Regions from separate parts of the Arthrobacter sp. zg-Y20 genome, predicted to be linked through region 2. Evidence: predicted binding sites of a transcription regulator. Region 2 holds the regulator's gene; the other holds the start of a gene.
What was found. Region 2 encodes LexA, which represses DNA repair genes until DNA is damaged. Its sites were predicted from a motif close to TCGAACANNTGTTCGA; they were not measured.

Region 1 (15,592 bases), 800 kb from region 2:
CTTCCTGTATTCGGTGGAGGCACCGGACTGGACGTCCTGGATAAATCCGTTGAGTTGGATGACGGAAACCCGGCCGGCCAGCGGCAACCACTGGTGGCCGCTGCTCCCCGCAATGGCCGTTACTCTGGTCCTGCTCGGTATAGCCTTCCTGCTGCAGTCCCGGCGCGACTTCGGGCAGGGGGCCATCGTCCCCGGACCGGGCCCCGCCCGGGGCAGGGGTGGGACTCCGTGGAGCCTGGCGGTCCGGCTGAACCGCGCCCCGCTCCTGACATGGACCGTTGCATTCATGGTTATCGGGGTGGTCTTCGGGTTTTTTGCCCGCTCCTTGAAGGACATCCTGAGCGGTGACAGCGCAGCCGCCTCGGTTCTCGCCTCCGGTGCCGCCACGCCGGATGCTCTCGCGCCGGCCTTCCTGACGACGATCCTGAGTCTGGTCGGTATTCTCGCCGCCATTCCGGGCGTGCAGATCGTGCAGAAGGTGCGGACCGAGGAGCTGGCGGGCAGGCTGGAGCCGGTTCTGGCCGCCGCCGTTCCGCGCTCCCGTTACTTCACGGCGAACGTCATCCTCGCATTGGCCGCACCAACCATCTACCTGCTCCTGGCCGGAGCCATCATCGCGGTGCTGGCCTCCGGAGAACTGGGCATCGACGCCGGCAGGGTTCTGCTGCAGGCCGTGGTGACGGTTCCGGCCGTGTGCACGGCCACCTCCGTATCCGCAGCGGTCGTCGGCGCCCGCCCCCGGCTGGTGATCGCGTCTTGGGCGGGCGTGTTCATTTCCTTTGCGCTCACGTTGCTGGGCCCGACGTTCAGGCTCTGGGACTGGGTGCTTGCTATCAGTCCGTTCTGGCACGTTCCCAACGTTTCCGTCGACGAGGCCGGGTGGGCCGGGTTGGCAGGAATCTCCGCCGTCACCGCTGTGTTCCTACTGATCGGTTTCGCTGGTTTTCGCCGTCGGGACCTCGATGGGTAGCCATTCGTCGCCGATGGAGCCGGTGCGGCCAGCTAAAACGCGACAGCCCTACAGCCGCATGGGTCCTCCCCCTGGCACACCCGCGCGGGCCTTATCAGCATGCTAGTCGGCGGCGGAGGAAGGTCAGCCGTTGCTGCCGGCGATCTGGATGAGGTTGCCCACCGTGTCGGAGAACACCGCCGTCGTCATTGGTCCCATCTGCGTCGGCGGCTGCGTGAACTCCACGCCGAGGTCCAGCAGGCGCTCATATTCATCCTGCACGCTGTCCACGGCGAAGGACGTGAACGGAATCCCGTCCGCCACCAGCGCCTGCGTAAACGGAGCGACGGCGGGATGCCCGGCCGGTTCCAGCAGCAACTCCACGCCGCCCTCCTCCCCCGGCACGCCCACCGTCAGCCAGCGCGCCCCGCCCGCCGGCAGATCCTGCCGCGGCTCGAATCCCAGCACGCGCGTGTAAAAATCCAGTGCTTTGTCCTGGGCGTCCACAAAAATACTCGTCACCACAATCCTCATGGCTGATCCCCTGTCTGCTCGGTGTTTCTCTGTCCGGTCACTGTCTCCGTACGGCCATCTGCCCGTCGGCGCACCGCCAGTATCGGGGGCAGCCGGAAAATGCGGGAGGGTAGTGCCGCTGCGTCCGGCAGCGGCAGCTAGGCTGGATGGCCATGGAGCTCTTCAGCGCCGAAGGATACGAGTTCGCCCGCCAGGTGCTGCAGCGCGGTATCGCCGCCGTCTTCCTGATCGGTTTCCTGAATGCCGCTGCGCAGTTCCCGGCACTGCTGGGCGAAAACGGGCTGCTGCCGGCGCCGCGGTTCCTGCAGCGGACGGCGGGCCGCGGCATCCCCACGCTGTTCCGCTGGCACTACTCGGACCGGTTCCTGCTCATAGTGGCCTGGACGGGTGCGGCGGTTTCGGCCCTGCTGGTGGCCGGAGTGCCGCAGTCCGGGCCGTGGTGGCTGCCCCTGGCAGCCTTCCTGCTGATCTGGGGCCTGTACTTGTCCATAGTGAACATCGGGCAGACCTTTTACGGCTTCGGCTGGGAATCGCTGCTGCTGGAAGCGGGGTTCCTGGCCGCGTTCCTGGGCTCCGACGACGTCGCTCCCCCGGTGACGGTGCTCTGGCTCTTCCGCTGGCTGGTGTTCCGGCTGGAGTTCGGTGCGGGCCTGATCAAGATGCGCGGAGACAAGGTGTGGCGGGACCTCACGGCCCTGTATTACCACCACGAAACCCAGCCCATGCCGAATCCGGCCAGCTGGTTCTTCCACCACCTGCCCCGGCCGCTGCATCGGGTGGAGGTGCTGGGCAACCACTTCGCCCAGCTGGTGGTGCCGTTCTTCCTGTTTTTCCCGCAGCCGGTGGCCTCGGTTGCCGCCGCGGTCATCATCATCACCCAGCTGTGGCTGATCCTCTCCGGCAACTTCGCGTGGCTGAACGTCCTGACTGTCCTGCTCGCGTTCACTGCGGTCAGCGACTCGGCTGTGCAGGCGGTGCTGCCGGGCATCCAGTTCGCAGCCCAGGACCCGGGCGCCGTACCGGTGGCCTACGCCGTCGTCGTCCTGGCGGCAACCGCCGCGATGCTCTACTGGGCCTGGGCGCCGCTGAAGAACCTGTTCAGCCGCAACCAGCTGATGAACGCCAGCTACAACCGCTGGCACCTCTCCAATGCCTACGGCGCGTTCGGCAGCATCACCCGGCACCGGAACGAGGTGGTGATCGAGGGGACCAATGACCCGCCGGGGCCCGGTGCCCGCTGGCGTGAGTATGCATTTCGGGGAAAACCCGGGGACCCGCGGCGGATGCCGCGCCAGTTCGCGCCCTACCATTTGCGGCTGGACTGGCTGATGTGGTTCCTGGCACTGGGCTCCTACGGGGCCTGGTTCCCGGAGCTGCTGCGGAAGCTGCTGGCCGGTGACCGCCGGACCCTGCGCCTGCTGCGGCGGGACCCGTTCAACGGAGTGCCGCCGCGCTGGATCCGTGCGCGGGTTTACCGGTACCGCTATTCCACCCCGGCTGAACTGCGCGCGGAGGGGGTTTGGTGGGTCCGGGAGCCGGCAGGGACCCTGGTGGATCCGATTGAGGGACCCGGTCCGGCCGGCGCACCCCGTCCCGGGTCTTAGGCGCTGACCTCGGGCTTGGTGATGACCGAGTGGGTCGCGTGGTCGTACAGGAACGTCAACGGTCCGCCGGCGTGCTGCATTTCGATGTTGCCGCCGTCGCGGTGTGCGTCGTGTCCGTAGTTCTCGTCCCAGGAACCGTTGAGGGCAACCTTGTACTCATACGTTCCCTCGGGCAGTTCCACCGTGAGCTTCCACAGTTCATCGTGCCGGTCAAAGGCGAAGCGCAGGTCCGTTCCGGCCGGATCCCAGTCATTGATGCCCAGGGCGGACTGGAAGCCGCCGGCCAGGATCACGGACTCCGGCTGCGGGAAGGACGGTTCGGGGACGGATTCGGGATGCGCACCGTGCTGCTCGGTCGGAACTTCCGGGACGGAAACGGCGTCGCGCAGCGCTTCCTCCACCACGTCCTCCACCACTTCTTCCGCCGGCGACGTCTGGTCGGGGGCGGCGGCAGCAGGAACGGGCTTGCCTTTCAGGGCCGCGGCCAGGTGGGCGGGCTCCGGGAAATCCTTCAGCGCCTGCCGGCCGGCGTTGGTGATGCTCCAGCCGGAGCGGGCTTCCTTGAGGATCCAGCCCGCCTTGACCAGCTTGGTGGTGGCGTTGACCAGGGCCCGTTCACCGCGGGCGGTGCCGCTGGCCAGGGTTTCGGCCTCGCTGCCCGTCAGCGGAACCCGGTCCAGGGCGGCGCCGAGAACCTTGCCCCGGCTGATCTTCCCGGCGGCGGAGGGCTCCTCCGCGGCGAGGATTTCGAGGACCGCGCGCAGCCGGAGGGCAGTATTTTCAACGGTGTCTGAACCCAATGGAATTCCTTCGTAACGTATGTGCCGATAAGCCTGCTGACAGTCATCCACCTTAGCCGGGGGCGCCGGACGCAGGAAGCACCGAGCCCCTAGTGTCGCCCGGCCAGGTCCGTGAGGGCAGTGAAATCGCCCTCATCCAGGGCGGCGTAACCGGCGTACGCGGCCCGCACGGCGTCCTCCACCCGGTCCGTGGTCAGCTGCGGGACCAGGTCGGCGGCCGCGCCCGCGGTCCGGGGATCCCACCCGAGCCCCAGCTCGGCATAGCAGTCGGTCAGCACCCGGCGCAGCGGCGTACCGCTGCCGACCACCAGCACCGTGGAAAACAGCCAGGCCCCGGAAACCACGCGCTGGGCCGTGCCGGCCAGCTTGATCCGCTCCCCCCGGGCTCCTTCGCCGTAGACGCTGAACTCACCCGGGCAATACTCACCCGGGATCGGTCCGACGCCGGCGGTCAGCCCGGTCTTGGCCAGCGCCCCGGCCAGGAGGTCAGCGAACCGGGCGAAGCGGTTCCGGGACCCGGACAGGGCGTCTGCCTCCGGCTCCACATGGTCCAGGATCAGGCAGTCCCGGTGGTAGGCGGCAGCCCGGCCGCCGGCCTTGCGGACCAGGGGTGCGAATCCGTGCCGGCGGGAGGCAGCCTCTGCGGCGGCGAAACCGGGGAGTTTGGCATCACGCTGCCCCAGCGCCACAGTGGGAACCGGGCGGTAGATGCGCAGGGTGGGGCCCAGCTCCCCGCGCCGGACGGCGTCGAGCATCGCCAGCGCAAAGTCCAGGTCCTCTGCAGCTCCGAGGGACCGCTGCTGCCGGACCACCGTCAGGGCGGGCTGCACGTCCTAGGCCCCGCCGAGGGGCCGGACCGTGAGGATCTGCTCGCTGCGGCCGAACGGACCCTGCAGGTCATGCAGGACCGCCGAGGTCAGTCCGATGCCGTCCGCTCCGAACGTGACCCGGGTATCCAGGCCCAGCCATTCGCCGCGCGGTTCACGGTGCAGGTGCAGCTGCAGGTCCACGTTCGGGAACATGTAGCTGTCCCCGCCCGGCGGCACGCGGGTGGAAATGCCGTTGGCGGTGTCAACCATGCCGATCATCTTCACCAGATCCGACGTCGGGGTGCCTTCCACCATTTCGTGCGGGGTGCGCAGCCAGCCCCGTCCGCGGCCGGGCCGGATGCCGGGCAGGGCGCGCATTTCCAGGGATTCGATGAACGCCCCGGGCCAGGCAGTCAGGCTTTCGCGGGAGCCGGCCTCTGCGGGGCCGGGCATGGTCTCGTCTTCGACGGCGGCCACTTCCGGCGTGGTTCCCCGGGCCAGCCGCCACGCGGTGGCGCGTACTGCGGTGCGCCCGTCCGCAACCATCTCGGCCTGCAGGAGTTCAATGGTGCGTCCGGGCCGCAGGACGGTGGTTTTCACTTCGAAGGTCGTGCGCGGAATCAGTCCCAGGATGTCGTAGCTGATGCGCGCCATCCGGAGCTCGGGGCGCGGCTGGAATTCCTCCAGGCAGTGCGCCAGCAGGCCCGAGATAGGTGCCATGTGCTGCTCGTGCGGGTTCCACGCGCCCTGCGTGTGGATGGTGGCCTCATAGACCCCGTTGCCCAGTGAGCGGTAATACGATTCAGCCACGTGCTTTGCTTCTCCCTGCCGGTCCTTATTTGGCCTTCAGGCTACATCAGCACCCCGGCGTGTATGGTTCCGCCGCGTGTCCGGGGACACAATGGCCGGATGGAATACACCCATCTTGGCCGGTCCGGCCTGTCCGTTTCCCGCCTGTGCCTGGGCACCATGAACTTCGGTCCCAAAACCGAAGAGGCGGACGCGCACGCCATCATGGACTCCGCCCGCGACACCGGCATCAATTTCTTCGACACGGCCAACGTGTACGGCTGGGAGCGCAAGGGGTGGACGGAGGAGATCATTGGCCGCTGGTTCGCCAAGGGCGGCGGCCGGCGCGAGGACACGGTCATCGCCACTAAGCTCTATGGGTCCATGAGCGAGCGGCCCAATGACACATTCCTTTCGGCCCTGAACATCCGCCGGGCCCTGGATGCCAGTTTGAAGCGGCTGCAGACGGACTACGTAGACCTCTACCAGTTCCACCACATTGACCGGAACACGCCCTGGGACGAGATCTGGCAGGCCATGGAAGTGGCTGTGGCGCAGGGAAAGATCATCTACAACGGCAGCAGCAACTTCGCCGGCTGGCACATCGCCCGCGCCCAGGAGAACGCCCGACGGCGGAACTTCACCGGGCTGGTCAGCGAACAGTCCATCTACAACCTGATTAACCGGTCCGTGGAGCTGGAAGTAATCCCCGCCGCCCAGCAGTACGGGCTGGGCCTGCTCCCCTGGTCCCCCCTGCAGGGCGGCCTGCTCGGCGGGATCCTGCGGAAGGAGGCCGACGGCGGCGGGCGGCGGGCCGAGGGCAGGGTGCGGGACCTGCTGGAAAAACACCGGGACCAAATCCAGCAGTACGAAGACTTCGCGGCGGAGCTGGAAACTGCACCCGGTGTGCTGGCCCTGGCCTGGCTGCTGCACCAGCCGGCCGTCACCGCACCGCTGGTGGGCCCGCGCACCCAGGAACAGCTCGATGAAGCACTGGTTGCCCTGGACGTCACTTTGGATCAGCACGCCCTTGACCGGTTGGACGGGATCTTCCCGGGCCACCGCACCGCGCCGGAGGACTACGCCTGGTAGCCGCGGTCCGGCTACACTGCTGCGAACCCGGGCAGCGCGAAGCGGGCGCTCGGATCTGCTGACGAACGGATATCGGCGAGGCGGGCCGCGTTGCTGCCGAAATACGCGGCGCCGGGGTCAGTAATCGAGGGATCGAGATAGTTGACATAGGCCCCGGTGCCCCACCACGGCTCCATCGCGGCCCGGGATTCCCGGACGAACACGTCATAGGGGGCCGGGTCCGCTGAGTCCTCGAACGTGGCAGTGTATTGCACCGTGGCGTAGGCATCCCGGTGGGCAAACCCTGTCTCCTCGTGCAGGTCCCGCACGGCTCCACCGAGCGCGTCGAGGGACACTGAGACCTCCCTCGCCCCGGCCAGCTGCTGGCCAAGCATGCACCTCTCCACCAGCGCAGCGGCACCGTTCCGGTCGAGCAGGTCGGTGGGGACATGGGAGGTCGCACTGAACGCTTCCCGCTGCAACAGACCGCCGGCACCTGTGGTGCATTGCTCGGCTGACACACCACCGGCACACCCTGCGAAGGAGAACATCACATCCTGGTACGTCCGGTCCGGTTGGACTGAGTTCACCGTCGGCAGGACGCCGGATCCCTGATGCAGCCCCGCCATATTCGCATCCAGCTCGGACGACGGGCCAATCCATGTTGCCGTCAGCTGGATGGCCGGGCCGGCATGGCGGCCACCGCTGAGGAGTTTCAGCGTGGACCACAGCCGCGGGTCGGCGTCGGGCGCCCACGCCTGCCACGCGAGGATTACGGGAACCGCGTCAGCGAAGGACCATTCAAGGAAGGCGGTGGTAATTGTCGGTGCCGGAACAGTGTCGAAGGTCAGGGACGTGAGGACGCCAACCTGCCCGCCCCCGCCGCGGCAGGCCCAGAGGATGTCCGGGTTCTCATCGGCGCTCGCCGTCATCCGCATACCCTCGGCCGAGACCATTTCAACGGACCGTAAGGCATCTGATGTCAACCCGAAGGCCCGCGTCAGGACCCCCACGCCGCCGCCGAGAGTCAGTCCCGTGATCCCCACCGTTGCGCAGGACCCGGCGGCCAGCGCACGGCCCTGCTGCCCCAGGGCCTCATACACCTGGATAAGCCGGGCACCCGCACCGATGGTTGCGGACCCGTCCGCGGCGACGCTGATGGCCGACAGCGCCCGCACATCGATGACGAGGGCTGAATCACCGCTTGAATGACCGGCATAACTGTGTCCTCCGGACCGCAGGGCCAGCGGCACCCCGGAGGCATTGGCGAACATGACGCCCTCGGCCACATCGTCTGCCGACGCCGCCGAAAGCACCGCCAGCGGCTCCGCACCGTCAAACCGCGGATTTTCCACCTGCCGCGCCGATGTAAACGCTTCGTCACCCGGCATGGACAGTTGTCCCTGCAGGCGTGAACGCAGGCCTTCCCAATCCGGCGGGCCCGCCGGGGATGCGGTCCCGGACGGTGAGGCTGCAGTTGACGCAGGTGGCGGGGAAGCCGGCGCCATACACGCGCCCAGACCGGCAGCCGCGATTCCCCCGACGGAGGCAATAAGCAGGTTTCTCCGCGTCATCTTCACCATGCGCACACCCTACGCCCCGGCAGGCACCGGCATGTCGAGGCCTTTCATTCGCTGGCAATCCCGCCGCCGAAGCCGCACCCGCCTTTCAGGCGCTCGCGGGCTCGATCAGGGCCGGTCCGTCATTGCGCACGGAGTTCACATCCGTGGACACCACGCGCGGTGTCAGAGTCGGCTCGGGGACGGCGTCGAGCAGCTGTGCGACGTCGGCGCCCTCGGTCAGGCGCGGGTCCAGCCAGTCCGTGTACAGGTCCGGCGGAATGATCAGGGGTGTGCGGTCATGGATGTGGCCCAGCGCATCGGCGGCTTTAGTGGTGATGATGGTGACGCTGAGCAGCCACTTGTGCTCATGGTCTTCAGGCAGGGCGGGGTCAGGCCAGAATTCGTAGAGGCCGGCGAAAGCCAGCGGATCCCGCTTCTCCGAATACAGGTAGGTTGGGATTTTCCCCTCGGCGGACTTCTCCCACTCGTAATAGCCGTCCGCCGGCACCAGGGCCCGCCGCTTGACCGCGGCCTTGCGGAAGGCCGGCTTTTCCAGAATGGTTTCCCGGCGGGCGTTGATCATCCGGGAGCCTATCTTCGGGTCCTTCGCCCAGACCGGCACCAGGCCCCACTTGGCGGTGGCCAGCCGCCGCACGGGCTCCTCGCTGGCGAAACGCTCCGTGACAATGCGCACGTCGTCGGTGGGCGCCACATTCCAGGACGGCTGTACGTCAGGGCCCACTGTCTGTTCGACGGCGAAGGCCGAGACCAGGTCCGACGTCGCCCTTGCCATTACGTAGCGTCCACACATGGCACCCATTGTGCACCATTCGTGCCGCCGTTTCCCGGGCGGCGCCGGTTATCCCTACTCGAACATATGTTCTATTTTTAAAGCATGAACCAAGAAGCCGTGCTGCGGCTCGCCGCAAGGTATGCCCGGAGGGCGGAGCCGATCGGCCTGACCCCGGAAGAGCTGGACTTCGAGCACAATCCGGTCACCACGTCAGTGCCCGGTGTACCCGTGTGGGCCTGGATCCGCTTTCCGGGAGCGGCGGAGCAGGTCAAGGGTGAGGCCTGCAGCTGGTCCGCCAGGGCCGTGCAGGTGCTGTGGGAGGATGCCGGGGTGCGCCGCTCCACCTGGGTCTGGGCCTCGGCGGTGACCCGGCGGAAGAACAACAGCCGCAAGGAAGCCCTGGGTGAGCACACGGCCCCGGACCGGAACGGGTGACCCGGTTGCCTTGAACGCGGCACAGCGCCCTAGAGCTGGCTGAACGAGGCGGTGGCCGGGTCCGCGCCGATCCGGCTGCCGGCATCCAGTCCGTCCAGCGTGTCCAGTTCCTCCTGCGTCAGGTCCAGGTCCACTGCGGCCAGGTTTTCCCGCAGCCGGCCGGGATTCGCCGATTTCGGGATGACGATCCGCCCCGAGCCGAGGTGCCAGGCGAGCACCACCTGCGCCGGCGTCGTGCCGTATTTGTCTGCGAGCGCCGCCACCTCGGCATCCGCCAGGGCAGCACCCTGTCCCAGCGGACTGTAGGCTTCCACCGCAATGCCGCGCGCAACCGTGTCGGCGGCGAGCGCAGCCTGCCGGAACCCCGGATGCAGTTCAATCTGGTTGACGGCGGGCAGCACCTGGCTCTGGTCTGCCAGGGCGTCCAGATGCTCGGGCAGGAAGTTGGAGACGCCGATCGCCCGCATGTAGCCGTCACGGTAGAGCCCTTCCAGCTCCTTCCACGCCTGCACGAACATCCCCTGCGAGGGCACCGGCCAGTGGATCAGGTACAGATCCACGGTGTCCAGCTTCAGGGCCCGCCGGCTGTCCATGAACGCAGCCCGCGCCCTGCCCTGGTCCCCGTTGCGCAGCTTGGTGGTTACGAAGATCTCTGCACGCGGGATGCCGGAAGCCGCGATGGCCGCCCCCACCCCTGCCTCGTTGCCGTAGGCCGCCGCGGTGTCGATGTGGCGGTACCCGGCAGCCAGGGCGTCTTCCACAATTTCCTGCGTCTGTTCCGGCGGAACCTGGAATACGCCGAATCCCAGCTGCGGAATCCGCACTGAGTTGCTCAGGGTCAGCTCGGGAACGCTCGAACTCGGGCTCTCGGTCATGGTGGTACCTCTCCTTGATGCCGTCCCCGGGGCTGAATTGCCCTACGCTGGGGTGCAGTTGCGGGCCGGGCACCTCCACCTAAGCCCGGCTCCCTCCCCCAGTCAAGGAAAATCCGGACAGGAAGTGAACCATCCCGTGGCACTGAATCTGCTGTTCATTGGCGGTACCGGCGTGATCAGTTCGGCCGCCGTCGCCCGCGCCGCGGCCCTCGGGCACCGGGTGAGCGTGCTGAACCGCGGCGTTTCCGCGGCGCGGCCGGTACCGGCCGGCGTCGAGGTGCTCCCGGCCGACGTCCGCGACGTTTCCGCAGTCCGGCAGGCGCTGGGAAGCCGGGAGTTCGACGCCGTGGCGGACTTTCTGTCTTTCACCGCCGGGCATGTGCGCGATGCCGTGGAACTGTACCGCGGGCGGACCGGCCAGTACGTGTTCATCAGTTCCGCTTCGGCCTACCAGAAGCCGCCGGCCCGGCTCCCGGTGCTGGAATCCACGCCGCTGCGCAATCCGTTCTGGCAGTATTCCCGGGACAAGATCGCCGCCGAGGACGTGCTGGTCCAGGCCTACCGCAGCGAAGCTTTCCCGGCCACGATTGTGCGTCCGTCGCATACCTATGACGCCACCAAAGTGCCGCTGCTGGGGCGCTGGACCGACATTCACCGGATGCGGGCCGGACTGCCGGTGCTGGTGCACGGAGACGGGACGGCCCTCTGGACCCTGACGCACAGCAGGGACTTTGCCCTGGCCTTCGTGGGACTGCTTGGGCGACCGGCCGCACTGGGGGAAAGCTACACGGTCACCTCGGACGAATTCCTCCCCTGGGACGCCGTATACCGGATGCTCGGGGCGGCAGCGGGGGTTCCCGACCCGGTCCTGGTGCACGTGGCCTCCGAGACCATTGCCGCCCATGATCCGGTCCGCGGACCCGGGCTGCTGGGAGACAAGAGCCATTCGGCCGTCTTCGACAACAGCAAGATCAAGTCCCTGGTGCCCGGCTACCGGGCGGAGATTCCCTTCTCCGAGGGGGCCCGCGAAATTGTCCGCTGGTACGACGCCCACCCCCGGGAACAGGAACCGGACCCCGGCTGGATGGAACTCAGCGACCGCTTGGCTGCCTGGGCGCTCGCGTAACAGCGGGGTTCGGCGCGTGTGGCGCCCCGTTTCCGCCGCAGCGGGCTGTTAGAGTGCGACCATCGTCACAGCACCGGACCCGGTGCCGTGACGGAAGATTCCAGTCATCCTTCGGACAGGTCTGGGGGGAACTTTTTGAAAGGGCAGCATGTCGGAAAATAAGCAGTATCCCGGTAACGATCAGGGAGCCGAGACGGGGGCACCGGCAGCGGACGGGCAGTACAGCTACCCGCAGAGTGCCCCGGAGCCGGCTCAGCAGCCCCAGGCATCCGGACAGCAGTCCACTCCCGCCCCGGCCGGAGAGCCCAGCGCCCAGCAGTACCCGCCGTACGCCCAGCCGGGCAACGGGCAGGACCAGTTCGGGCAGGCTCCGGGCTACCCGCAGGGGCAGTACCCCCAGGGACAGCAGTACCCCCAGGGGCAGTACGGGCAGGCACAGTACCCGCAGGGGCAGTACCCGCAGGCACAGCAGTATCCCCAGGCTCAGTACCCGCAGGGGCAGTACGGGCAGTACCCGCAGGGCTACGATCAGCGGAAGTCACGCCTGGTGGCCGGCCTGCTGGGTATTTTCCTGGGCAGCCTGGGCATTCACCGTTTCTACCTGGGCCACACCGGGCTTGGTGTAGCGCAGATCGCCGTAACCCTGGTCACCTTCGGATTCGGCAGCCTTTGGGGCTTCATCGAGGGCATCATGATCCTCTGCAATGCCGCGTCGTTCCGCACGGACGCCAAGGGCGTACCGCTTAAGGAGTAGGCGGGAGCTGCTGCTGGGGCACCTCGGGCTGCATATTGCGGCGGTACCGGTGTTCCAGCAGCAGGCGCGCTCCGTTGACCACGAGCGTTTCCACCGGAACCCCCTGTTCCTCGGCCAGTTCCTCCAGTTCCCGTCCCAGCTTTTTCGGGATCTGCAGCTCAATGATCATGGCTTAAATCGTATAGCGGCTCCGGCGCCTCTTCTGACGCGCGGCCCGTCGGATGCGTCACCTGCCCTTCGGCCGTAGGTATTGCGGCTTCCTGCGGTGCTAGGCTGGGATTCGAAAGTTTGTTCTAGTTGATCACCTCAGAGGGGCGCAGGCATGGCGGTGTTTTCAGCAGACCGTTCCCGCAGGACAGCGCCGCCGGCGGAGGCCGACGCTGCCGCTGCCTCCGGCTTTCCGAGCCCGGCCCGTGACTACTTCGACGGCCGCATTGACCTCAACCGGCACCTGATCCGCGACCCCACCTCCACCTATGTGGTGCGGGTCGAGGGCGACTCCATGGCCGGCACCGGCATCTGCAACGGCGACGAATTGATCGTGGACCGCTCGCTCACCCCGCGGGACGGCGCCGTCGTGGTGGCCGTGGTCAACGGAGAACTGGCCGTGCGGCGCCTGCTGCTGGACGGGAACAAAATCCTCCTGCGGGCCGAAACGCCCGGTTACCCCGATATTGAAGTGTCCGAGCCGTCGGAGCTTTCGGTGTGGGGCGTTGTGACCCGGTGCCTGCACCATGTCTGATCCGCCAGCCGCGGCGGTCCGGCCAACTCCTGTCGCCGCCGGCTCCGGCACCCGGATTGCCCTGGTGGACGTCAACAGCTTCTACGTTTCCTGCGAGCGCGCCTTCGATCCGAAGCTGGCCGGAGTGCCCGTAGTGGTGCTGTCCAACAACGACGGCTGCGTAGTGGCCCGCTCGGATGAGGCGAAGGCACTGGGCATCAAGACCGGCACTCCCTGGTTCAAGCTGGCCGAGTCCGCCCCGCAGGTGGGCCTGATCCAGCGCTCCAGCAACTACGAGCTGTACGGGGACCTCAGCTCACGGGTGATGGAACTGCTGGGCCGCTATGCCCTGTGGCAGGAGGTCTACTCCATTGACGAGTCCTTCCTGGGCCTGGCCGGCACCCCGGCCGAACTCAACGCCCAGGGCGCGGCCATCCGCACCGCCGTCGCCCGGCACACCGGCCTGCCCGTTTGCGTAGGCATCGGCAGCACCAAGACCCTGGCGAAGTTCGCCAACCGGATCGCCAAGCAGAACCGGCACCTGCAGGGGGTCTGCAACCTGGACACCATGGACCCTGCGGTGGTGGACACCATCATGTCCCGGGTGCCGGTGACCGGGCTGTGGGGTGTGGGATCGCGGCTGGGGACGCGGCTGGCGGCGCTGGGCATCGAGTCCGTGGCGGATCTGCGGGCGGCGGACCCGGCGATGATCCGGCGGAAGTTCTCGGTCATCCTGCAGCGCACGGTGCTGGAGCTCAACGGCACCTCCTGCATTCCGCTCGACGACGAGCGCGCCGACCGCAAACAGCTGATCTATTCCCGCAGCTTCTCCACTCCCGTCACCACACTTACCGAGATGCGGCAGGTTATGAGCATCTACGCCCAGCAGGCCGCAGCCCGGCTGGCGCGGGAAGGCCAGCAGGCCAGCGTGCTCACCGCGTATGCGGGCACGTCACACTTCAGCGAGCGCGCGTCGTCGTTCCCCTCGGCCACCGTGCGGCTGCCGGCGCCGACGGCGGATCCGGTGATCCTGAGCCGGGCGGCGGTAGGTGCCCTGGAGGCCCAGGTCATTGAAGGCGTCTCCTACACCAAGGCCGGCGTGATGCTCAGCGGGCTCGAGGCCGCCGGGGCACAGCCGCTTTTCGATGAGTTCGTCTCCGACCAGGAACGCCGCAACCTGGGTGACCTGCTGGGCCGGGTTACGGACAAATACGGGGCTGCGAGCATCGGCCTGGGCCTGGCCGGAATGGCGACGGCGAAACCCGAGTGGACCATGTCCCGCAAGTACTCCTCCCCGCGGTACACCACCGAGTGGAGCGAACTGCCGGTGGTTCGGGCACTATGAGCGGATACTCGGAACTGCAGGCAGCAACAGGTAGTCTCCGCCGCTGACGCACGCTCCCCGCCGGTTTACGCTCTATCCTGCAATTGTCTGTCGCGCAATCACCTGTCTCGTAGTCACTTGTCTCATAGCCATCCCGGGGGTTCGCATGGATGTTTTCTGGCCCGGCGCCGTCATCGGCCCGGTTCTCGTTGTACTGTGCCTGGTCGGTATACGGAAGCGGGAGGCGCTCGCCGAGGCCATATATTTCAGCCAGGAAGCGCTTTACGGGACAAAGTGGGCCAACCGGTCCATGGGCGATCCCAAGACGCGGCCAGCCCTGCTGCTAGCGCCCCTCATCGGCGGCACCGTCATGGGGGCTGCGTTCTTTGTCCTCTCGCTCACCGGGGTCCTTGAGATAGACAGCACGGAGAACCCCCCTCCGCCGCCGGGCTTTGTGCTCATGGCACTCACCGGAGCCGGGTTCGGCTTAGCGGCGGCCGTATACCTGTTCACCCGCAAGGGCCGGAAGCCCTCCCGGAAGCTGCTCTGGGCACTGACCCTCACCGGAATGGCGTTTATGGCCGGTGCAGCCGCCTTCCTCCGCTGACTGTTCCACTGGCTCCGGTGAGCCCGGCGTCGTCCTTTCGTGGGACGCTGGTTATATGGACCTGGTCGTGTCGCCCGCGCTGACGATTCCCGCCGCGGAGCTTAACTGGCGGTTTTCCCGTTCCTCCGGGCCCGGGGGCCAGCACGTCAATACCTCGGACAGCCGCGTTGAGCTGTGGTGGAATGTTGCCGAGTCGGCGGTGCTGACGGAAGAGCAGCGCGGGATGCTGCTCCGGCGCCTGAAGAACCGGCTGGTTGCCGGCGTACTGACCGTGACGGCGTCGGAACAGCGCTCGCAGCTGCGCAACCGCGAGACGGCCCTGGCCAAACTCGCCGCCCTCGTCGCAGACGGTTTGGCACCCGCACCGCCCACGCGCCGCAAGACCAAGCCCACCCGGGGCTCGAATTACCGGCGCCTGGATGCCAAGAAACAGCGGTCAGCCACCAAGCAGCAGCGGCAGCGCCCGCCGCGGGACTAACGCAACGGCTGGTCCCAGGCCAGGTCCGCGCTGCCGTAGGGCGGCGGGACCCAGGGATACTCGAGCTGGACACCGCCGATCAGCAGCGGCGGCGGAACATAGGTCAACTCACCGTATGAGCTGGCTCCGCGGCGCAGGGCCGGTTCGGGCAGCGCCGATGCTTTGGTCCCGGGCGGCGGGCCGGGCAGGCGCCGCAGTTCCTGGGCGGTCCGGGCCAGCGACAGGTGCGCCGCACCGGCAATGCCGCGCGACCGTGCCGCGACCAGGGCGACGGCGGCGGCGGACATTCCCAGCCCGGTGGCGTAGTCCAGCGCCTGGACCGGCAGCGCGCCGGGCCGCCACGCGCCGTCGTTCCCCGTGC
Region 2 (15,592 bases):
AGACCAGCTGGGCCAGGGCAAGGAGAACGCCCGCAACTTCCTGAAGGACAATCCCGACCTGGCCGACGAGCTGGACCGCCGCATCCGCGAAAAGCTGGGCATCGGCGTTCCGGCCGCAGAGGAACCGGCCGCACCCAAGCTCAAGGCTGTAGCCAAGGACTCCTAGGGCTTACCCCCTCAGGCAACAAGGGCAGCGCCTCCTCAGGAGGTGCTGCCCTTGGGGTTTGGCCATCCAGGCAGCAGCTCATTCAACACTGACTCATTCAACCGGAACAGCTATGGCATCCCAAGAAACGCTCGAACAACTGAAGCAGCGGCTCGCCGACATCCAGGCGGGTACTGCCGTGCCTTCGGATACGACGCCGGCAGATGTGCCTCCGGCCTCCCGTGCGCGCTCCCGCCGGAAGCCGAAGGATGCAGGGGATACCTTCCAAGAAGGCGGTTTTGGCGAGGAAGCCCCGGCAGATGAACCGTGGGCAGAACCAGGCGCCGGAGGCGGCACCAAGAAAAAGAAGCGCCGGAGGAACAGCGCGGGGGAGGCGGATTCCGTTTCCGGGCCGGCGCCCGAGCTGACACCTGAGGAAGCCTACTCGGAGGCGAAAGCCATTGTGCTGCGCCAACTCACGGCATCACCCAAAAGCCGGCACCAGCTGGAAGCGAAGCTGGCCGAACGCGAGATTCCGGCGGATGCGGCCGCAGCAGTCCTGGACCGTTTCGAGGAAGTGCAGCTCGTGGACGACGCCGAGTTCGCCCGGTTGTGGGTCCAGAGCAGGTCGCAGGGCAAATCACTGGCCCGCGGCGCACTGCGCCGCGAACTAGCCGAAAAGGGGATTGCGCCGGATCTGGCCGAGGATGCCCTCGAACAGGTCAGCGCCGATGACGAACTTGAGGCCGCCAGGACCCTGGCCCGGAAAAAGCTGCAGTCCTCCGCGGATCTCGCAGACCGCACGGCAAGGGACAAACAAACGCGGCGGCTCGTGGGCATGCTGGCCCGCAAGGGTTACTCGCCGTCGCTGGGTTTCCGCGTGGCCGGAGAAATTATCAGCGAGGCACGCGAGGCCAGAGGCGACAGCGTCTAAAAGCGCACACCCTCGAAGGGCCGGTGTCAATTCGCCGCGCCGTGTCGTATGCTGTGCCAACTATGTTAAAGATGAGCTTGGTGGGGCCCAAGTTAAGGCGTTCCCCGCTGTTTGCCGTGGTGTTTGCCGGAATCCTGGCCTCCGCCGTGCTGACCGCTGGACCTGTCTCGGCTGCGGACCCGTACCCGTCCTGGGAAGATATCCAGCAGGCCAAGTCCTCCGAGGCCGCCAAAGCCTCTGAGGCTGACAAGCTCGAAGGGCTGCTCACGGAGCTGCGCACCGACGCCGGGCAACTGGGCGACGCTGCGGTTAAAGCCACCAGCCGCTACAACGCAGCGAGGGATGCCCTGGCAGAAAATGAGAAGCTCCTGGCCTCGCTATCCGCACAGCGGGAGGCCGCCGAGGCGCAGGCGGATGAAACGCTGCAGCGTGTGGCCGCATTGGCCGCGCAGACGTACAAGTCCGGAGGTGCCGCAGCGGACGGCTTGGGACTTTTGCTCTTGGATACGGAAGCGTCTGCCGACGCCCTGCACGGGGCGGACCTGATGGACCGCGTTTCCTCGCGGGCCGGAACCCTGTATGCGGCAGCGACGGCATCCGAACGGGTAGCGGCCGGCCTTGCCGATCAGGAACAGCAGGCCCGAGATGCCCGTGCAGACCTGCTGGCCGAGGCCAAACGGTATCTTGACGAAGCCGGCGCCTCTGCCACCGCGGCGGATGAAGCGGTCCGGGAGGAGGAAGCCCGGAAAACCGTTTTGCTGGCCCAACTGGCCGATTTGCACGGGACCACCGCCGACGTGGAAAACGCACGGCTGCGCGGAATTGCCGCTGAGCAGGCCTTCCAGGAACAGCAGGCGGCAGCGGAACGGGCGGCACGGAACGCCGGTACCGTGACGCGGCCTGCGGTTGGCTCACCCGTTGCTCCCGGCGCGCCGGAAACAGGGGTTCCGGCCGTGACCCTCCCCATAGCACCTGTGCCGGCACCTGCTCCCGCACCTGCGCCGGCGCCTGGCCCGGCACCCGTTCCGCTTCCGCCGCCGCCCGCCCAACCGGTGGACGATCCGGCCGGGGCCCAGAACTATGCCGCCGGCATGATGGGTGCCTACGGCTGGGACGGCAACGAATTCCGCTGCCTGGTCAGCCTCTGGAACCGGGAGTCCAACTGGCGCACTTCGGCGGCCAATCCGTCCAGCGGCGCCTACGGAATCCCGCAGTCGCTGCCCGGTAGCAAAATGGCCAGCCACGGCAGCGACTGGCAGACAAACTACCGGACCCAGATTAACTGGGGGCTCGAATACATCTCCTGGCGCTACGGCACACCCTGCGGCGCCTGGCAGCATTCCGAAGAGGTCAACTGGTATTAGCCCAATTGGCGGCAACGGTTTGCGGCTGCATGCGATGTCGGGGGCGTCAACATCGTCGTTACCTTTTTGAGACTTTTCCCAGAAAACTCCGGTAGCGTCCTGCGCTTGTGACTTCACTTGACTCATCACGCCGCGAACAGACCCGCATCCGACGCGCCCTGCGCCGCCGCCGAAGGCTGCGAATGGGGGCCTCGGCAGCACTAGGCTCCCTGGCAATGCTGGGTGTGTCCGGCGCCGCGGTCGGCACTGCCGCAGGTGAGGATCTGCGCGCCGCCGCCGGACTGCAGCTGGTCAATATGGCGGTGCCGCTGCTCGCCACCCAAGAACCCGTCCGGGACGGTGCCACAACCGGGAATGTCACGGAAACCAAGGGTTCAACAGCTGAACAGCCCCCGCAGAGCAGCACCCCGCAGAGCAGCACCCCGCAGAGCAGCACCCCGCGGAGCAGCCGCCCGCCGGGGAATCCGACGAGCAGGCTGCAGCAGAGCAAGCCGCCGCGGAGCAGGCTGCGGCCCGCGCGGCGGATGAGGCCGCGGCCATGCAGGCCGCAGAGGAAGCAGCCGAGGCCGCGCGTGCGGCCGTGCCTGTGGATGACCCTGCGGCGGCCAAGGCCTACGCTGCTTCCATGCTCGCCTCCCGGGGGTGGGAAGCATCCCAGCTGACGTGCCTGGACCGGCTTTGGACCAAAGAATCGGAATGGCTGACCAGCGCCACCAACTCCAGCAGCGGAGCCTACGGGATTGCACAGTCCCTTCCCGCCGAAAAAATGGCGGCAACCGGAGCTGACTGGGCGGTGAACTACCGCACGCAGATCGACTGGGGACTTCAGTACATCTCATCGCGTTACGGCAGCCCCTGCAACGCGCTGAATTTCCACCACGCCAATAATTGGTACTAGCCAGTAACTGGTACTAGCCAGTAAACGGTACTAAGGGCGGCAGCGGAATTGCGCCTCGGTGAGGGATTAGGCCTAGTGGGGGACGGCGGCTGACGTACCCTAGGAGGGTGAGCATGACTGTTTCCTCTCCTTCCCCCGTGCCTTCCCCCGTGGCCTCCGAGGCAACACCGCGTACCTATCAGGTCCGGACGTTCGGCTGCCAGATGAACGTACACGACTCCGAACGCATTTCGGGCTTGCTCCAGGACGCCGGATATGTGGAGGCCGACGGCGAGCAGGCGGACATCGTTGTCTTTAATACCTGCGCGGTCCGGGAGAACGCGGACAACAAGCTGTACGGCAACCTGGGCCTGCTCGCGCCCATCAAGGAACGCCGCCCGGGGATGCAGATTGCCGTGGGCGGTTGCCTGGCACAGAAGGACCGGGAAACCATCCTGCGCAAGGCACCCTGGGTGGACGCCGTCTTCGGCACCCACAACATCGGGTCCCTGCCCGCGCTGCTTGAACGCGCGCGGCACAATGCCAAGGCCGAGTTGGAAATCCTGGAGTCATTGGACGTGTTCCCGTCCACGCTGCCCACCAAACGGGACTCGGTGTACTCGGGATGGGTGTCCATCTCCGTCGGCTGCAACAACACCTGTACCTTCTGCATCGTCCCGTCGCTGCGCGGCAAGGAACGTGACCGGCGCCCGGGGGAGATCCTGGCCGAAATCAAAGCACTGGTCGATGACGGCGCCATCGAGGTCACGCTGCTGGGCCAGAACGTGAACTCCTACGGCGTGGAGTTCGGCGACCGCGGTGCCTTCGCCAAGCTGCTGCGCGCGTGCGGCGGCATCGAGGGCCTGGAACGGGTCCGCTTCACCAGCCCGCACCCGGCGGCCTTCACCGACGACGTCATTGACGCCATGGCGGAAACCCCTAACGTGATGCCGCAGCTGCACATGCCGCTGCAGTCGGGCTCGGACAAGGTCCTCAAGGACATGCGCCGCTCCTACCGCTCCAAGAAGTTCCTGGGGATCCTGGACCGGGTGCGGGAACGGATGCCGCACGCCGCCATCTCCACGGACATCATTGTCGGATTCCCGGGCGAGACCGAGGAGGATTTCGCCGCCACCCTCGACGTCGTGGAAAAGGCCCGCTTCGCCAGCGCCTTCACCTTCCAGTACTCCAAGCGCCCCGGCACCCCCGCCGCCGGCCTGCCCGGCCAGCTGCCCAAGGCCGTGGTGCAGGAACGCTATGAGCGGCTCACTGCCCTCCAGGACCGGGTTGCCGCCGAGGAGAACGCCAAGCAGGTGGGCACAACCGTAGAAGTCATGGTCACTGCCGGTTCGGGCCGGAAGGCTGAAGAGACCGGCCGGCTCTCCGGACGTTCCCGGGACCAGCGGCTGGTGCACTTCTCGGTGCCCGACGGCGCCCCTGCACCGCGGCCGGGCGACCTCGTCACCGTCCCGGTCACCGCTGCCGCCGCCTTCCACCTGATTTCCGATCCCGCCACAGCCGCCGACTATTCGCTGCGCCGGTCCCGCGCCGGAGATGCCTGGGACCGTTCGCAGGCCGAATCCTGCGGCGTGCCGGCCGCACCGGCCGGCACCCGCACGGGTGTTTCGCTGGGCATGCCCGCGCTGCCCCCGCGTTCCTAAGGGCGCTGCAGCATGAACCCTGCACCTGAGCGTCCGGTGATTGCCGTCGTCGGGCCTACCGGATCCGGCAAGTCGGACCTCGGCGTAAACCTTGCCCTGGAACTGGGCGGGGAAGTCATCAACGCGGATTCCATGCAGTTCTACCGCGGCATGGACATCGGCACGGCGAAGATCCCGGTTGCCGAACGCCGCGGCGTTCCGCACCACCTGCTGGACATCATGGACGTTACCGAAGAGGCCAGCGTCTCGGCGTTCCAGACCCGGGCCAGGGCACTGGTCGAGGACATCCGGGGCAGGGGCATGTTCCCCATCCTCGTGGGCGGTTCGGGGCTGTACATGCGGGCCGCGCTGGACGTACTGGAATTCCCCGGCACCGACCCCGCTGTCCGCGCGGCACTTGAAGCCGAACTGGAAACCGCCGGGCTGCCCGCGCTGATGGCCCGCCTGCGGGCCGCGGACCCGGTCTCGGCAGAACGGATTTCAGATGCCCGCCGCGTCGTGCGGGCCCTTGAAGTCCTCGAACTGACGGGACGGCCGTTCAGCTCCTTTATGCCCGTCCGCCAGTACTTCCAGCCTGCCGTGCAGATCGGCCTGGAGGTGGACCGTCCCGTGCTGCACCAGCGCCTGGCCGGCCGTGTTGACGCCATGGTGGAACAGGGCCTGCTCGAGGAAGTACGGCGGCTGGAACCGGCCGGACTGCGGACCGGCCGTACCGCCTCGCGTGCGTTGGGCTACGCCCAGTTCCTTGCGGTCCTGGACGGGAAGTCCTCGGTGCCTGAGGCCGCGGAGGCCACCGTTGTTGCCACCCGGCAGTTCGCCCGCCGCCAGCTGACCTGGTTCCGCGCCGACCCGCGCATCACTTGGCTGGGCTTTGACGATCCCGCCCTGGTTACCCGAGCGGCCGACGCCGTCCGTGCCGCCGTGCGGCCCAGTATCCTTGAAGGGTGACCAACACTTCTGCTTCGACGGCATCTGCCGCGTCCCTGCCCGCCTCCGGCCTGCCCGCTGCCGTTGCCGGCCTGCCCTTCGCCAAGGGCCACGGCACCGGCAATGACTTTGTGCTGCTGGCCGATACGGACGGATCCCATGACCTGGCTGCCGCAGACGTGGCAGCTGTATGTGACCGGCACCGCGGAATAGGTGCGGACGGATTCATCCGCGCCGTCCGCTCCGAGTACGTCCCCGAAGGCCGTGCACTGCTGCAGAACGCACCGGAAGCCGAATGGTTCATGGACTACCGGAACGGAGACGGAAGCGTTTCCGAAATGTGCGGCAACGGTGTGCGGGTCTTTGTGCATTTCCTGCTTGAAGAGCACCTGGTGGAACTGGGAGAGGGTGAAAGCCTGGTTATCGGCACCCGGGCCGGGCTGAAGACCGTCACCCGCACGCCCGGAGGCTACGCGGTGGACATGGGCCCGTGGGAGTTCATCTACCCGGACCACGCTGCCGCCAAGTCCATGGACACCGTGGTGAACGCCGGGGGCCTGGAAGTGCCCCGTCCCGGGCTGTCGGTCAGCATGGGCAACCCGCACACGGTGGTTGCCCTGGCCGAGCTGGACGAACTGGCCGCAACCAATCTCACCACCGCGCCGTCGGTGCAGCCCGAACCCTCCAACGGAACGAATGTCGAGTTCGTTGTCCCGGCCGAGCCGCTCGTGGAGGACGGGGTGGGACTGGTGACCATGCGTGTGCACGAGCGCGGCGTGGGGGAGACCCTGTCCTGCGGTACCGGCGCCTGCGCCGCCGCCGTCGCCACGCGTTTCTGGGCCGGTGCCGGTGCGCCCGATGCGTGGGCCGTGACGGTGCCCGGCGGCGTCGTCGGCGTCCGGTTCCTGACCGGTCCCGAAGGCCGCGAACACGTCGAACTCAGCGGACCGGCCGTGCTGGTGGCCCGCGGCATCCTGCTGTAGGAGAAGGCCCGGGCTAGGAGTGCGCGCGTTCCACCTTCAGGATCCGGAAGGACTTGGCGGTGCTGTGGCGGGACACCGCAAAGCCGGCGGGCAGTTCTTCGGTCAGCCAGCGCTGCAGCGAATCCGATCCGAGGTTCTTCTGGACCACCAGCCACGCGGTGCCGCCCGGAGCCAAGCGTGGCAGCCAGAGCAGCAGCAGGGCGTGCAGTTCATCCTTGCCGATGCGGATGGGCGGGTTGGACCAGATGGCGTCAAAGCGCAGCTCCGGATCCACGTCCTCGGGCCGGGCAGCACTAACGTTGGTGCATCCCAGCGAAGCGGCGTTGTCGCGGGTCAGGGCAAGGGAGCGCTCGTTGACGTCCACGGCGTAAACCTGTGCGGCGGGGGACTTCAGCGCCAGGGTGAGGGCCACCGGGCCCCAACCGCAGCCGATGTCCAGGAGATTACCGGTTGCGGGCGGGGCGGGAACTTCGTCCAGCAGTACTGCGGTGCCCTTGTCGATGCCGTCCGGGCTGAAGATGCCGCCGGCGGTCTGGAGCGTCCGTTCGGAGCCGTTGAGCGTGACGCGCAGCGGCCGTCGGACCTCGGGTCCGGACGGTGTGGAAGAGAAATAGTGGTCTGAACCCATAACAGTCCAGATTAGCCGGAACCCGGGCGCGGACAGGAATTTAAGCGGTGCCTGCGGGGTTGGAACAGGTGGAAGTCGGGACAGGAATCCATTGCGCAGACGGTCGGTCTCGCCGGAGAATGTCAGTTCACTGGCCTACCATGTTAAGTACGTTCTCATAAGGAGATTATGACCATCAACAACTCCCGTTCCATGGGTTCCGTCAACGGTGCCGGCTCCGCTTCGGAGCTCAGCGCTTCGGACATCCAAGGGGTCATCGACCGGATCCTTGCGAAGGACAGCGCAGTTGAAGCCAAAACGGTGGAGACCAAGCCGCTGACCCGCACCGGAGTCAACAACGGACGCGCCCAGGCGCTGTCCGACAACACTGAGCATTCCGTCCACGACGGCGAGCAGCAGGACCTCGAGGAGCGGCGCGCGCTGCGCCGCGTCGCCGGCCTGTCCACCGAACTCGAAGACGTCACCGAGGTTGAGTACCGCCAGCTGCGTCTGGAACGGGTTGTCCTCGCGGGACTGTGGAGCGAAGGCACCGCAGAAGATGCCGAAAACTCCCTGAAGGAACTGGCCGCGCTGGCGGAGACCGCCGGATCGGAAGTCCTGGACGGAATCATCCAGCGCCGCCTCAAGCCGGATCCCGGCACCTTCCTCGGCTCCGGCAAGGCCCAGGAACTGAAGGACATTGTCACGGCGACCGGCGCTGACACAGTGATCGTGGACAGCGAGCTCGCTCCGTCCCAGCGCCGCGGACTGGAAGACATTGTCAAGGTCAAGGTCATTGACCGTACGGCCCTGATCCTGGACATCTTTGCCCAGCACGCCAAGTCCCGTGAAGGTAAGGCCCAGGTTGAGCTCGCGCAGCTGGAATACCTCCTCCCGCGCCTGCGCGGCTGGGGTGAATCCATGTCCCGCCAGGCCGGCGGCCAGGTGGGCAGCGCCAGCGCGGGCATGGGCTCGCGCGGTCCCGGTGAAACCAAGATCGAGCTGGACCGCCGGAAGATCCGCACCCGCATGGCCAAGCTGCGTCGCGAAATTGCGGGCATGAAGCCGGCGCGGGAGACCAAGCGTGCCAACCGGCAGCGCAACGCCGTGCCCTCGGTAGCCATTGCCGGCTATACAAATGCCGGCAAATCCTCCCTGCTGAACCGGCTCACCGACGCCGGCGTGCTGGTGGAGAACGCCCTGTTCGCCACCTTGGATCCCACCATCCGCAAGGCACAGACGGAAGACGGGATCGGTTACACGCTGGCGGACACGGTCGGCTTTGTCCGTTCCCTGCCCACGCAGCTAGTGGAGGCCTTCCGCTCCACACTGGAAGAAGTAGCGGACGCAGACCTGATCCTGCACGTAGTTGATGCCTCGCACCCGGACCCGGAAGGCCAGATTGCGGCCGTCCGCACCGTCCTTGCCGAGGTGGACGCCCGCAAGGTGCCTGAGATCATTGTGCTGAACAAGGCCGACGCCGCGGATCCGTTTGTCCTGGAACGGCTGCGCCAGCGCGAAAGCCGGTATGTGGTGGTTTCGGCCCGCACGGGCGAAGGCATCCCGGAGCTGCTCCAGGCGATCTCCGAAGGCATTCCGCGCCCGGGAGTGGAGCTGGAACTGCTGGTGCCGTATGAGCGCGGCGAGATTGTGTCCCGGCTCCACCAGCAGGACGCAGAGATCCTGTCCACGGACCATGTGGAGACCGGTACCCGGCTGCACGTGAAGGTCCGTGAAGGGCTCGCTGCAGAGCTGGAGCCGTTCGTAACCCATGGGTAGGAAGACGCAGCAGGTGCCGGAGCAGGTACTGGAGCTGCTGGACACGGCGGTCACGTCCATGGGCGGACAGAACCGGCCGGGCCAGCACGAGATGGCCCGGCAGGTGGCCGAGGCGATCGAGTCCGGCGAGCACCTGCTGGTCCAGGCCGGCACCGGCACCGGCAAGTCATTGGCGTACCTGGTTCCGCTGATTGCCCATGCCCTCGACAGCGACAAGCCTGCCCTGGTCTCCACGGCCACCCTGGCCCTGCAGTCCCAGATTGTGGGCCGGGACTTGCCGCGCCTGCTGAAGACCCTGGCGCCCAAGCTGCCCCGGGAAGTGGATGTCGCCCTGCTCAAGGGCCGCAGTAACTACGTCTGCGTCCACAAGACCGGCGGCGGGTTCCCCGAGGAAGACGAGGCGGGAACGCTGTTTATGCACGAGCAGGCGGTGTCCCACCCAGCGCCCGCCGGGGGACCCACCTCGGCACTGGGGCGCGACGTCGTCCGCCTGCAGGAGTGGGCACAGGAAACAGAAACCGGGGACCGCGACGAACTGCTGCCAGGTGTCAGCGACCGGGCCTGGCGCCAAGTCTCCGTGACCTCCATGGAGTGCCTCGGGGCGCAGAAGTGTCCCGTGGCGGAACTGTGCTTCAGCGAGCAGGCCCGGGCCAAAGCGGCCGTGGCGGACCTTGTCATCACCAACCACGCCATGCTGGCCATCGCCGCCTTTGAGGGTCTGGCCGTGCTGCCCGATTACGACGTGGTGGTCATTGACGAGGCCCACGAGCTGCAGGACCGCGTCACCGGCGCCGTCACCGGACAGCTGTCCGGGACCGTTATCTCCGCAGCCGTGTCCGCAGCCCGCAAACACACTTCCGCCGCCCTGGAGCCGCTGGCCGCTGCCGGCCGCGCGTTCGACCAGGTCTTCGCACCGGTCCCGTCCGGTCTGCTGGCCGCGGGACTGTCCGAGGACCAGGAGATGGTCCTGGGGCACGTACGCGACTCGGCCCGCACAGCGCTGTCAGATTCCAAGCCCGACGGCGAGAACGTGGACGGCGGGCGCCAGATGGCCCGTTCCCGGCTCATGGCCGTGCAGGAAATGTGCGACCGCATTCTTGATGCCGGCAACTCCGGTGAAGTGGTCTGGGCATCGCGCCCCAGCACGTTCTCTCCCGGTGCCGGATACACGGCGCCCGAAGAAGACTCACCGCCCACCATCAACGTGGCCCCACTGTCGGTGGCCGGCCGGCTGCGCGAAGGGCTCTTCGACGGTCACACCGTGGTCCTGACCTCCGCCACCCTGGCCATCGGAGCAGAATTCGGTCCGGTGGCCGGCGCCCTGGGACTCCTGGGCAGCGGTGCCCCGAAATGGAACGGCACCGACGTCGGCAGTCCCTTTGACTACCCCCGGCAGGGTGTCCTCTACGTAGCCAAGGACCTGCCTAAACCGGGGCGGGGGACATCCCCGGAGCAACTGGACGAGATTGAGGCGCTGATCAAGGCCTCCGGCGGCGGCGCACTGGGTCTGTTCTCTTCCCGGCGTGCAGCCGAGGAAGCGGCTGATGCCCTGCGCACACGGGTGGACTTCCCGATCCTGTGCCAGGGCGAGTCCACCATGTCCGCATTGGTACAGCAGTTCGCCGATGACGACGCGACCTGCCTCTTCGGAACCATGTCCCTGTGGCAGGGCGTGGATGTCCCTGGTGCCTCGTGCCGGCTGGTCATCATGGACCGGATTCCGTTCCCGCGTCCCGATGATCCGCTGATGACGGCCCGCACCCGTGCGGTGGCCAAGGCAGGCGGCAACGGCTTTATGAGTGTTTCGGCAACCCACGCCGCCGTCCGGCTGGCGCAGGGCGCTGGCCGGCTGATCCGGGCCTCCGGTGATAAGGGGGTGGTGGCCGTCCTGGACTCCCGGCTCGCCACCGCCCGTTACGGCAGCTTCCTGAGGGCTGCCCTGCCCCCGTTCTGGTCCACCACGGACCGCGGCGTGGTGCTGCAGGCCCTTGAACGCCTCTCAGCTCAGCCCGCAGGCACCCGGACCTAGGCCGGGCCCCGTCCAGGGGGAAGCGCGAGGCAGGAACGCAGCAGCGCCGTCGGCAGGGAGCCGGCGGCGCTGTACTTATGGGCGCTGTTTTTGGTGCGTGCGGCCCTAGAGAGAACGCATGACCGATACGACCTTGCCCATGATGGTGGCTTCGTCGCCGAGGATGGGCTCATAGCGGGTGTTCTGCGGCAGCAGCCAGGTGTGGCCGTTGCGCTGGCGGAAGGTCTTGACCGTCGCTTCGTCCTCCAGCAGGGCGGCAACAATATCGCCGTTCTCTGCCGTGGGCTGGCGCCGCACCACCACCCAGTCTCCGTCGCAAATGGCAGCGTCCACCATCGAGTCGCCGGACACGCGGAGCATAAACAGGTCGCCGTGGCCAACAAGCTGGCGCGGCAGGGGAATGACTTCCTCCACCTGCTGATCCGCCAGGATGGGCCCGCCGGCCGCAATGCGTCCCACGAGCGGAACCATGGCCGTGTCGATCGCGGTGGTGAGGTCGAAGACATGTGAGCTGCCGGCGCCGGATGCTGCCCCCGCCGTGGACCCTGAGCCGGTTTCCGCCGCTGAACCGTCCGGCGAACCGGATGCGCTGCGGCGGGTTGAAGGCGCGTCGCGAAGCAGCAGGGGGACCAGGATTTCCATGGCCCGGGGCCGTTTAGGATCCCGGCGGATGTACCCCAGCTTTTCCAGCTGGCTCAGCTGGTGGGTAACGCTCGAGAGGCTGGCCAGACCGACGATGTCTCCGATTTCCCGCATAGAGGGCGGGTAGCCGTTGGTACTGACCGAGCGCTGGATGGTCTCGAGGATCTTAGTCTGCCGGGCGGTGAGGCCCTTGGTGCGCACTGCCGGAGCGGGCGCGGCAGGGGCGGGGGTGCTGCCATTGGTAACACGGGCCACGTCGGCTTCCCTTCACGGTAGGCCCGCGGATGCGGACCCGATGGCTTCTTCTTTATGTGCCGGCCGTGCCTGCGGTGCTGGCCGTACCGTTTTGTCGCTTTTCCCGGTTTCCCGGGCGTCCCGGTTTCCCGGTTTTCTCAGTTTTGTCAGTGCCGGGTGATTAGTTGGTATCACCGCTTTCCCGACAGGTTCAACGCTAAGGGAGCGCGGCAAGTTTTTCAAACATATATTCGAGCGAGTCTCGACAATGTTCGTAGATAAGTGCTAGAAATGTTCGAGTACAACTTAGAACGTATGTTCGAGTATGGTCCTGTGACACCTCGCAGGATCCACCAGATGTTCGAATGCAGTTTCTAAGCCCCGCGCAATACCCGGTCCTGCCGGGGATTGTCCGGACGGCGCGGGAGCTGCTCATCGGACCGGAAAGGTATTGACATGTCAGTACACGTACTTCCCAACGCTTCGGTGCGTCCCAGTGCCCCGGCCGGCGCCTCCGCTGCCGCGCGCAGCCAGGCACCGCTGCGCCTCACCCGCCGCGGACGGCTCGTCCTGGTGGGCGCACCCCTGATGTTCTCCACCGCTGCACTTCTGGTCTTTGCGGGTTTCTTCACCGCCCCTGCCATGGCCACCGGGAACTCACCGGAAACTACACGCACCCTGCAGGTATCCGTTTCCACCGGCGACTCACTGTGGTCCCTCGCCACCGAATACGCACCGGAGCGGGATCCCCGGGACGTCGTTGCGGACATCGTGGAACTGAACAACCTGGAAAACGCCACGGTCCCGGCCGGCCGGCAGCTCTACATCCCCGTCGCCTCCTAGCCCGGAACTTCATGCCGGGACACCGGATTCCGCGCCGGGTGCCGCAGCGCCTTAAGCTGTACGGGTGAGTGAACAGCTGGAAAACCTGAACCGACTTCCCCTGCGGGAAGACCTCCGCGGCCTGAGCCCGTACGGAGCTCCGCAGCTGGATGTGCCGATCCTGCTGAACGTCAATGAAAACACCCACGGGCTGCCCCGGCATGTAAGGGAAGCGATCGTTACCGAGGTCCAGGCGGCAGTTGCCGGCCTGAACCGGTACCCGGACCGCGAGTTCACCCAGCTGCGGGAAAACCTGGCCGCCTATCTCGGCCACGGCCTCACCGCTGAAAACATCTGGGCCGGCAACGGCTCCAACGAAGTCCTGCAGCACATCATGCAGGCCTTCGGGGGCCCCGGCCGGAAGGCCATGAGCTTCCCGCCCACCTACTCCATGTACCCGCTGCTCGCCAGCGGCACGGGAACCGCCTATGTCACCGGCACAAGGGAAGCCGACTTCACCCTGGACCCGCAGTCCGTGGCGGAGCAGGTCCGGGCACAGGCGCCTACCATCATCATTCTCTGCACCCCGAACAACCCCACCGGCACCGCCCTGGGACTGGACGCCATCGAGGCGGCCTACGATGCCGGCGCCGCCTCCAACGCAGTTGTCGTGGTGGACGAGGCCTACGCGGAGTTCTCCCACACGGAAACCCCCAGCGCCCTGCAGCTGCTGCCCGGACGCGAGCGGCTGATCGTCTCCCGGACCATGTCCAAGGCTTTCGCCCTGGCCGGGGCCCGGATCGGCTACCTGGCCGCAGCGCCGCAGATCGCCGACGCCCTGCGCCTGGTCCGGCTGCCGTACCACCTCTCCGCCATTACCCAGGCCACGGCCAACGCAGCCCTGACGCACGCCGATGCCCTCCTGTCCAACGTTGAGGACATCAAGGCCCAGCGCGACAGGATCGTCCGGGAACTCACCATTATGGGACTGGCCCCGGCGCCGTCGGACGCCAACTTTGTCCTGTTCGGCGGGATGGAGAACCCGCGGGCCGTCTGGGAAGGGCTGCTGGAAGCCGGTGTCCTGGTCCGTGACATCGGCATTGAGGGGCACCTGCGGGTAACCGCCGGTACCGAAGCGGAAACCACGGCGTTCCTGACCCGGCTGCAGGAACTGCTCGCCGCCTGAGCCGCCCGTCCGTCGGTGCATCCACCTCCCGGCCCCCGGTTCCAGTTCCGGGTGTTGCCCGCTTCGGGACTAAACTGATGACCTGCCGGGGCTTTGCCTATTGCTTCGGCTCCAACCTTCGCGAAGGAACCTCATGACTGTGGAGACCGCCACCGGACGCACCGCCCGCCTTGAGCGGACCACCAGCGAATCGTCCGTCGTCGTCGAACTCGATCTGGACGGCACGGGCCGCGCGGATATCAGCACCTCGGTGCCGTTCTACGACCACATGCTGACCGCGCTGGCCAAGCACTCACTGATGGATCTCACCGTCCGGGCCACGGGGGACACCCACATCGATGTCCACCACACGGTGGAGGACATCGCCATCAGCATCGGCGAGGCGCTGAAGACCGCCCTCGGCACCAAGGCCGGCATCCGCCGTTTCGGCGAAGCCACCGTTCCGCTGGATGAAGCACTGGCGCAGGCTGTCGTCGATATCTCCGGCCGCCCCTATTTGGTGCACTCCGGGGAGCCTGCTGGCCAGGAATACCACCTGATCGGCGGGCATTTCACCGGATCCCTGACGCGGCATGTCTTCGAAGCGATCACGCTCCACGCCCAGATCTGCCTGCACATGCGCGTGCTGTCCGGACGGGATCCGCACCACATTGTCGAGGCCCAGTTCAAGGCCTTCGCCCGCGCCCTGCGCGCGGCGGTTGAATCCGATCCGCGCGTTGAGGGCATCCCCTCCACGAAGGGAGCACTGTGAGTCCCCGCAACGTCACCGTCCTGGACTACGGTTCGGGCAACATCCGCTCCGCCGTGCGCGCCCTTGAGCACGCCGGCGCCAACGTCACGCTTAGCGCCAAGCCGGATGACGTCCTGAACGCCGACGGGCTCGTGGTCCCCGGCGTCGGCGCGTTCGCCGCCGTGATGCAGGGCCTCAAGGACGTGGATGCCCTCCGCATGATCGGCCGCCGCGTGGCCGGCGGCCGCCCGGTGCTGGGTATCTGCGTAGGCCTGCAGGTGCTCTTTGATGAGGGCGTGGAGCACGGGGTCCGGACCAAGGGGATGGGCGAGTGGCCCGGCGTGGTTGAACGGCTCGCGGCCGACGTCGTGCCGCACATGGGCTGGAACACCGTAAAGCCCCCGGCCGGTTCGGCCCTCTTCGACGGTATCGAGGACGAGCGGTTCTACTTCGTGCACAGCTACGGCGTGCAGAAGTGGGACTTCGACGTCACCCAGCCGGCCATGCGACCGCCCCAGGTCACCTGGGCGGACCACGGCGGCCCGTTTATTGCCGCGGTGGAGAACGGTGCGTTGTCGGCTACCCAGTTCCACCCGGAGAAGTCCGGCGACGCCGGCGCAGCACTGCTGAACAACTGGCTTAAGACGCTGGGCTGAGCGCTATGTGGAGCAT

Region 1: the regulator LexA is predicted to act here: its motif matches at 12,382-12,397, upstream of QNO06_RS10335 (LexA family protein).

Annotation. Positions count from the first base shown of each region.
Region 1 is NZ_CP126241.1:2,144,652-2,160,243, forward strand. Features, by position in the region: gene QNO06_RS10265 (ABC transporter permease) at 1-970, shown strand, start outside; gene QNO06_RS10270 (VOC family protein) at 1,094-1,483, opposite strand; gene QNO06_RS10275 (lipase maturation factor family protein) at 1,636-3,087, shown strand; gene QNO06_RS10280 (pullulanase X25 domain-containing protein) at 3,084-3,887, opposite strand; gene QNO06_RS10285 (lipoate--protein ligase family protein) at 3,977-4,717, opposite strand; gene QNO06_RS10290 (thioesterase family protein) at 4,721-5,506, opposite strand; gene QNO06_RS10295 (aldo/keto reductase) at 5,606-6,577, shown strand; gene QNO06_RS10300 (FAD-binding oxidoreductase) at 6,589-7,947, opposite strand; gene QNO06_RS10305 (SOS response-associated peptidase) at 8,225-8,929, opposite strand; gene QNO06_RS10310 (hypothetical protein) at 9,014-9,346, shown strand; gene QNO06_RS10315 (aldo/keto reductase) at 9,376-10,221, opposite strand; gene QNO06_RS10320 (NAD-dependent epimerase/dehydratase family protein) at 10,358-11,347, shown strand; gene QNO06_RS10325 (TM2 domain-containing protein) at 11,496-12,101, shown strand; gene QNO06_RS10330 (hypothetical protein) at 12,091-12,270, opposite strand; gene QNO06_RS10335 (LexA family protein) at 12,424-12,843, shown strand; gene QNO06_RS10340 (Y-family DNA polymerase) at 12,836-14,167, shown strand; gene QNO06_RS10345 (hypothetical protein) at 14,313-14,753, shown strand; gene arfB (alternative ribosome rescue aminoacyl-tRNA hydrolase ArfB) at 14,809-15,231, shown strand; gene QNO06_RS10355 (CoA transferase) at 15,228-15,592, opposite strand, start outside.
Region 2 is NZ_CP126241.1:1,346,265-1,361,856, forward strand. Features, by position in the region: gene recA (recombinase RecA) at 1-166, shown strand, start outside; gene QNO06_RS16970 (regulatory protein RecX) at 279-1,079, shown strand; gene QNO06_RS16975 (aggregation-promoting factor C-terminal-like domain-containing protein) at 1,160-2,443, shown strand; gene QNO06_RS06510 (aggregation-promoting factor C-terminal-like domain-containing protein) at 2,982-3,341, shown strand; gene miaB (tRNA (N6-isopentenyl adenosine(37)-C2)-methylthiotransferase MiaB) at 3,455-4,981, shown strand; gene miaA (tRNA (adenosine(37)-N6)-dimethylallyltransferase MiaA) at 4,994-5,929, shown strand; gene dapF (diaminopimelate epimerase) at 5,965-6,891, shown strand; gene QNO06_RS06530 (class I SAM-dependent methyltransferase) at 6,905-7,519, opposite strand; gene hflX (GTPase HflX) at 7,712-9,277, shown strand; gene QNO06_RS06540 (ATP-dependent DNA helicase) at 9,270-11,306, shown strand; gene lexA (transcriptional repressor LexA) at 11,412-12,203, opposite strand; gene QNO06_RS06550 (LysM peptidoglycan-binding domain-containing protein) at 12,639-13,025, shown strand; gene QNO06_RS06555 (histidinol-phosphate transaminase) at 13,090-14,190, shown strand; gene hisB (imidazoleglycerol-phosphate dehydratase HisB) at 14,324-14,941, shown strand; gene hisH (imidazole glycerol phosphate synthase subunit HisH) at 14,938-15,576, shown strand; gene QNO06_RS06570 (CG2302 family histidine operon protein) at 15,582-15,592, shown strand, end outside.